DNA from 2 places in the Mycobacterium sp. E1715 genome. Region 2 is predicted to be linked to the other one. Evidence: riboswitches for the same ligand, from Rfam matches in the RefSeq annotation. Region 2 holds a riboswitch; the other holds the start of a gene.
What was found. Region 2 has a riboswitch for cobalamin ahead of A9X03_RS06605 ((2Fe-2S)-binding protein). Riboswitches for the same ligand answer to the same signal wherever they lie in the genome.

Region 1 (3,425 bases), on a different contig from region 2:
CCCCCGCGCGGACTTCCCGGGCCGCGGCCACCATGTTCTTCAGCGACGCGGTGACCTCGTCGGAGTTGCGGGTCTTCAGGCCGCAATCGGGGTTCACCCAGAGCCGTTGCGCGGGAACCGCTCTCAGCGCCGCGCGCAACGACTCCGCCATCTCGGCGGTGCTCGGCACCCTCGGCGAGTGGATGTCGTAGACGCCCGGTCCGACGCTGTTGGAGAAGCCGACCGCGTTGAGGTCGTCGAGCACCTCCATGTGTGATCGCGCCGCCTCGATGGACGTCACGTCGGCGTCCAGGTCGGCGATGGCCCCGATCACCTCGCCGAACTCCGAATAGCACAGGTGGGTGTGGATCTGCGTGGTGTCGGCGACGCCGGAGGTGGCCAAGCGGAAAGACCCTACGGCCCAACGCAAGTAGTCCTCCTGATCGGCGCGGCGCAGCGGCAGCAGCTCCCGCAGCGCGGGTTCGTCGACCTGGATGACGGCGATGCCCGCGGATTGCAGGTCCACGGTCTCGTCGCGGATGGCCAGCGCCACCTGATTGGCGGTGTCGGCCAGCGGCTGATCGTCACGGACGAACGACCAGGCGAGGATCGTGACCGGGCCGGTCAGCATGCCCTTCACCGGCTTGTCGGTCAGCGATTGCGCGTAGGAGATCCACTCGACGGTCATCGGGTGCGTACGGATGACGTCGCCGTAGAGGATCGGCGGACGCACGCAGCGGCTGCCGTACGACTGGACCCATCCGTTGGACGTCGCGAAGAAGCCCTCGAGCTGCTCGGCGAAGTACTGCACCATGTCGTTGCGCTCCGGCTCGCCATGCACCAGCACGTCGAGACCCAGCTCCTCCTGCAGCTTGATGACGTCGGCGATCTCCTTGCGCATCCGCTTCTCGTACTCCGCCTGATCGATCTCGCCGGCCCGCAGCGCGGCGCGCGCCTTGCGGATCGCGGAGGTCTGCGGGTAGGAGCCGATGGTCGTCGTCGGCAGGGGCGGCAGGTGCAGCCGCGCTTCCTGGCTGGCGCGGCGCTGCGCCGCGTCGCCGCGGTGGGTGCCGGTGGCGACGATCGAGTCGATGCGGGCCCGCAACTCGTCGTTGTGCAGCCGGGGATCGCTCGTGCGGGACGACACCGCGGCATTGGACGCCGCGATCTCGCCGGCGACGGCCTCGCGCCCGTCGCGCAATGCGCGCGCGAGCGTCACCACCTCGGCCACCTTCTCCTGCCCGAACGCCAGCCAGCTGCGCAGCGCGTCGTCCAGATCGGTTTCGGGCTCCAGCGAGTAGGGCACGTGCATCGTGGAGCATGAGGTCGAAACGGCAAGGGCGCCAGCTGAACCCGCCAACGCGGCCAGTTTGCCGAGCGCCGCCTCCAGGTCGGTGCGCCAGATGTTGCGCCCGTCGACGACGCCGGCCACCAAGGTCTTGCCCGACAACTCCGGCACACCGGCCACCGCCGCGTCGGCTCCGTAGACCAGGTCGACGCCGATCGCCTCGACCGGGGTGCGGGCCAGACCGGCCAGGGAGGCGCCGGGATCGCCGAAGTAGGTGGCGACGTAGATTGCGGGGCGGTTACCCACCTTGCCCAGCGCGTTGTACGCAGCCTCGGCCAGCGCCGGAGCATCGGGGGAGATGTCGGTCACCAGCGCCGGCTCGTCGAACTGCACCCACTGCGCGCCGTTGGCGGAGAGCAAGCCCAACAGCTCCGCGTAGATGCCCACCAGCTCCTCGAGCCGCTCGATCGGCGCGCCACCGCCGTTGACCGCCTTGCTCAACAGCAGGAAGGTGATCGGCCCGATGACGACGGGCCGTGCGGGAATCCCCTGCGCGAGAGCCTCTTTCAGTTCGGCGAGCACCTTGTCCGGGTTGAGCGAGAATGTGGTCGAGGGCTCGATCTCGGGGACCAGGTAGTGGTAGTTGGTGTCAAACCACTTGGTCATCTCCAGGGGCGCCAGCTCGGCGTTGCCACGGGCGGCGGCGAAGTAGCGATCCAGGTCGTCGGACACTTGCGCGGCCCGCGCGGGCAGGGCGCCGAGCATCACCGCCGTGTCCAGCATCTGGTCGTAATAGGAGAAGGTGTTCACCGGGACGGAATCCAGCCCGGCGGCGGCGAGGCCGGCCCACATGCCGCGGCGCAATGTGGCGGCGACGTCTTCGAGTTCGGCTCGGCTGGTGCGGCCGGCCCAGTAGCCCTCGCTGGCGCGTTTGAGTTCGCGCTTCGGGCCGATGCGCGGGGAGCCGACGACAGTCGCGGTAAATGGTTGAGCGGTCACGATATCTTTCGTCCTTCAATCGACGGGGTGGTCACCGCCAACGGACGTAAGCCAATTCGGTTGCGGTGGCACCTGTGGTACATAAACCGCAACCGGCTCAGCCAAACGCCCATTCCACGAGGCGATGAACCGCCGGGCGCGGCGCGCCCGGCACAGCTGGCAGGTCTTCGGACTCGCAGGCGCGCACCGGCTGGTGCTCCCACGCCCGCTCGACGATGCGGCCCGGAAGGGGCGCCGAGGAGACGGGCAGTTCCTACTGGCCGTCGCTTCCCAGTCTTGCGACCAGTGCTTGGGTGACGGCGGTCGTTCCTGCATACCGCTGCGGGACAGTCCCGGGTTCTCACCGGGTTCCCTCTCGCGAAGCGTCACCAACCCGCCTCGCTCGATGCCGAAGTCGCGGTGTGCGGCGACGGCAGACCAGCTGCGTAGCGGAGTTTACGCCCGCCTTGCGGTTCAGCTCGCCAGCGCCTCGGCGATGGGGGTGTCGCCGTTGTTGAAGTCGATCGTTCGGCCGACGGTCTCGTCGTCCGCCAGCGCGGCGGCTGCCACGAGCGCGACGTCGGCCCGCGACACTTCCCCCGTGCCCTGCCCCAGCGTGATGCGGCCGGTGGGCGGATCCAGGGTGAGTCGCCCCGGTCCAAGCACCGTCCAGTCCAGGCCGCTCGCGCGTAGGTGGGCGTCGGCGGCCGCTTTGGCTTCCGCGTAGGCGAAGAACGAGTTGTCCTGCGGTACACCGTGATCCGGCCCCGCGCCGAAATAGGAGACCATGACGAATCGCTTGACCCGCGCCTGGGCCGCGGCGTCGATCACCCGGATGGCGGCGTCGCGGTCGACGGCGTACGTGCGTGCCGGGTCGCCCCCACCGGCGCCGGCCGAGAAGACGACCGCGTCGTGCCCTTTGAGCAGGCCGGCCAGGGCGCCGGTGTCGAGGCGCTCGATGTCGGCGACCACCGGCTTTGCGCCGGTGGCCGCGACGTCGCCCGAATGTTCGGGGTTGCGGAAGACGGAGCTGACCTCGTCACCGCGTTCGGTCAGGATGCGGGCCAGCTGCAATGCGACCTTGCCGTGCCCGCCGATGACGATGACTCGTGCCATGCCCCCGACGGTACCGGCGCCGAAACGGGCGCTCTCTTCTAGAGCTTCACGCGCCCCATGATGA
Region 2 (3,425 bases):
AGGTGCGCGCACCGGCGCCGTCGGGCGAGCCCGCGGCGTCCTGCACCACCATCGAAGTCACGGGGCCATGGTACGGCGACCCGGCGGTACCCGAGAAACCGCAGCTAGACCCGGCGGCGGTCCCGTTCGGCGGCCAGCTCGGCGAGGACGACCTCGCACGCCAGGTTCTGGCTGTAGCCCCGGCGCGCCAGCATTCCGACCAGCCGGCGGGTCACCCGCGCGTCGTCGCCGTCCAGCGTCTCGCGACGCAACTTGGCCCGCACCAACTCCTCGGCCCGGTCCCGTTCGGCGCCGGCGTCGATTCCGGACAGCGCCGAGGCGATCACGTCCTTGTCGACACCCTTGGTGTGCAATTCGGCGGCCAGGGCGCGCTTGCTCTTGCCGGCCTTCGCCCGGCGCGAGCGCACCCACTGTTCGGCGAAGCCGGCGTCATCGACCAAGCCGACGGTTGCGAGTCGGTCGAGCACGGCGGCGCTGATGTCCTCGGGATAGCCGCGCTTCGCGAGTTGGCCGTGCAGCTCGGCGCGGGTGCGCGCCCTCACGGTGAGCAGGCGCAGGCACAGGGTCCGCGCCTGCTCCTCGCGAGAGGGCTCAGAAATCGACGGGGGCGGGCAGGACGCTGTCATCGGACAAGCCATCGGTCACAACCGCACCAATGCCAAGCTTTTCCTTGATCTTCTTCTCGATCTCGTTGGCCACGTCGGCGTTCTCCATCAAGAAGGTGCGGGCATTCTCCTTGCCCTGGCCGAGCTGCTCACCCTCGTAGGTGAACCAGGAACCCGACTTGCGGATGAAGCCCTGCTCCACCCCCATGTCGATCAGCGAGCCCTCCCGGCTGATCCCCCTGCCGTAGAGGATGTCGAACTCGGCCTGCTTGAACGGCGGTGACACCTTGTTCTTGACGACCTTGACCCGGGTGCGGTTGCCCACCGCGTTGGTACCGTCCTTGAGGGTCTCGATCCGGCGCACGTCCATGCGCACCGAGGCGTAGAACTTCAAAGCCTTTCCACCCGTGGTGGTTTCGGGGCTGCCGAACATCACCCCGATCTTCTCGCGCAACTGGTTGATGAAGATGGCGGTGGTGCCCGAATTGTTCAGCGCGCCAGTCATTTTCCGCAGCGCCTGGCTCATCAGCCGGGCCTGCAGCCCGACGTGGCTGTCACCCATCTCGCCCTCGAGTTCGGCGCGCGGCACCAGGGCCGCCACCGAGTCGATGACCAGGATGTCCAGCGCGCCGGAGCGGATCAGCATGTCGGCGATCTCGAGGGCCTGCTCCCCCGTGTCGGGCTGGCTGACCAACAGGGAATCGGTGTCGACGCCGAGCTTCTTGGCGTAGTCCGGATCCAGGGCGTGCTCGGCGTCGATGAACGCCGCGACGCCACCGGCGGCCTGGGCGTTGGCCACCGCGTGCAGGGCGACGGTGGTCTTACCCGAGGATTCCGGGCCGTAGATCTCCACGACCCGGCCGCGGGGCAGGCCGCCGATGCCCAGGGCCACGTCCAGTGCGATGGATCCGGTCGGGATGACCGAGATCGGCTGACGCATCTCGTCGCCGAGACGCATCACCGAGCCTTTGCCGTAGCTCTTTTCGATCTGGGCCATCGCCAGCTCGAGAGCCTTCTCGCGGTCGGGGGCTTGCGTCATGGTGCCTCTCCTATGGTTCGGTGTGTTCGGTGACCGGTATCGGTCGGTTGGCCGTGACACTAGAGAAGGCCACCGACAAGTTGTCTCGCCGAACGTTCCCCACAGTAGCCGAACACCTGTTCGACTCAAGCGGACACGCCGAAGCCACGCGCGTGTGGCAACATTTGCTACCGAAACGCGCTGACGGGGCCCATGGAGCCTGAGGAAACCGGTGTGAATCCGGTGCGGTCCCGCCACTGTGACCGGGATGCCCTCCCGAGAGCCAGACACTCGCCGTCAGCGCTTCCTCACGACAACTGGGGCGGATTTCCCCGTAAGGGTCTGGTTGCGCATCGATGGACATCTCCGCTGAGCTGGCCGAAATAGCCTCGTATCAAGGGTTTTTCGCGTTGACCGTGGGCGGGACCGCGGCCGGGTGGCACCCGGTCCGGCGGTCCTACGCCGACGGGTTCGCCGACTTGGTCGAGGCCACCGCCCGGCGCTATCGCACGACGGATCTGCGGATCGGCGCCTCGCTGGTTCATCTCGGACACGCCACCCGCCTGTGGTCGCCCGTGCTCGCGTGCGCGCTGGCCCACGGCGTCGTCCCCGACCTGGGCGACCTGCAACGCGCCGGCGACGGGGCGCAATTGCGGCTGCCCGCGCCGGCCGGGTTCCCCGCCCGCTCACCGGACACCCTGTACCGGGCGGTGGTGCGCGAGCACATGCAGCCGCTCGCCGCCGGCCTGCGGGTCAAGCTGGCGCCCGCGCTGCTGGCGGGCAACCTGGCGTCGGCGCTGGTCGGCGCCGCCCGGGCCCTCCTGGCGGCGCGACCGGACCTCGACCTGCAGATCGCCGAAACGACCCGTGCGCTGCTGAGCACCGGTGTGCTGGCCGGATCGGGCGTCGTCACCGGCCCGCGCCTGGCCTTCAGGCGCCGCAGTTGTTGCCTCTTCTATCGGCTGCCCGGTGGAACCGTGTGCGGCGACTGCGTCTTCGAGACGCAGCCGCCGGACCGGCCTCGGGCGCCGCGTCGTTTACCCCCATCGCGCGGGGGTACCTGAGCACCACGCCCACCGAGACATCCCTGCGAGCCCTCGCGTTGACCTGTCGGTACACCTCGCGGGGCTACTGCGGCAGCACCAAAACCGACCTACGAATGGGCTGCCCACTCACCACTGGTCGCGCGGCACGTCGAAGTCCACGCACAGGGCCCGCCACACGTCACGGGGCTCGACCCCGTCCTCGATCGCCTGGGCGGCGGTGCGGCCGCCGAAACCGGTCAGCACGTGGTCGGCCAGGACCGAAGAACCGTATGCCGCACCGAATCGCAGGACCACCCGCTCGTTGAATTCCGTTAGCCGCACGCCAGCAAGATACCCACCGGGTGCGGATCGGACACCGGCCGCGTCAGCGCCAGCTGGCCGGCAGGTCGTTGAGGTGATTGGGGCAATAGTCCTGAACGGCCTCGGACATGGTGGTCCGCGCGCGCTGCGCCGACATCCGGGAGCGCAACTGCATGAAGGCGTACTCGGCCGGCGCATAGCCCTGCTCGGCGGCCGCCGGATCGTCCATCAACTGGCACGCCTGCTGCTCGTCGCCGCTGTCGGCGCGGGCGACACCCGAGCTGAACATCAAGGCGAGAAGCAGGCCGCCGGCCGCGATCGATTTCATTGCCGTTGCCCTCCTTTGCGCGACCTTGGCCATCATCCCGTCAGAGCGAGCGCCTCGTGGCACACCCGCACCGGATCGGCCACGCCGGCGATGCTAGCGGCGGCGGTCCGGGCCGCCTGGCGGTATCG

Region 1: linked by a shared signal. The riboswitch ahead of metE (5-methyltetrahydropteroyltriglutamate--homocysteine S-methyltransferase) and the one ahead of A9X03_RS06605 ((2Fe-2S)-binding protein) in region 2 are both predicted to bind cobalamin.

Annotation. Positions count from the first base shown of each region.
Region 1 is NZ_LZJJ01000543.1:6,366-9,790, reverse strand. It holds gene metE (5-methyltetrahydropteroyltriglutamate--homocysteine S-methyltransferase) at 1-2,266, opposite strand, end outside; cobalamin riboswitch at 2,407-2,654, opposite strand; gene A9X03_RS26675 (SDR family oxidoreductase) at 2,720-3,361, opposite strand; gene A9X03_RS26670 (SDR family oxidoreductase) at 3,400-3,425, opposite strand, start outside.
Region 2 is NZ_LZJJ01000123.1:7,474-10,898, reverse strand. It holds gene miaB (tRNA (N6-isopentenyl adenosine(37)-C2)-methylthiotransferase MiaB) at 1-52, opposite strand, end outside; gene recX (recombination regulator RecX) at 105-626, opposite strand; gene recA (recombinase RecA) at 592-1,644, opposite strand; cobalamin riboswitch at 1,812-1,937, shown strand; gene A9X03_RS06605 ((2Fe-2S)-binding protein) at 1,980-2,687, shown strand; gene A9X03_RS06600 (DUF3046 domain-containing protein) at 2,796-2,990, opposite strand; gene A9X03_RS06595 (hypothetical protein) at 3,034-3,297, opposite strand; gene A9X03_RS06590 (glycosyltransferase) at 3,330-3,425, opposite strand, start outside.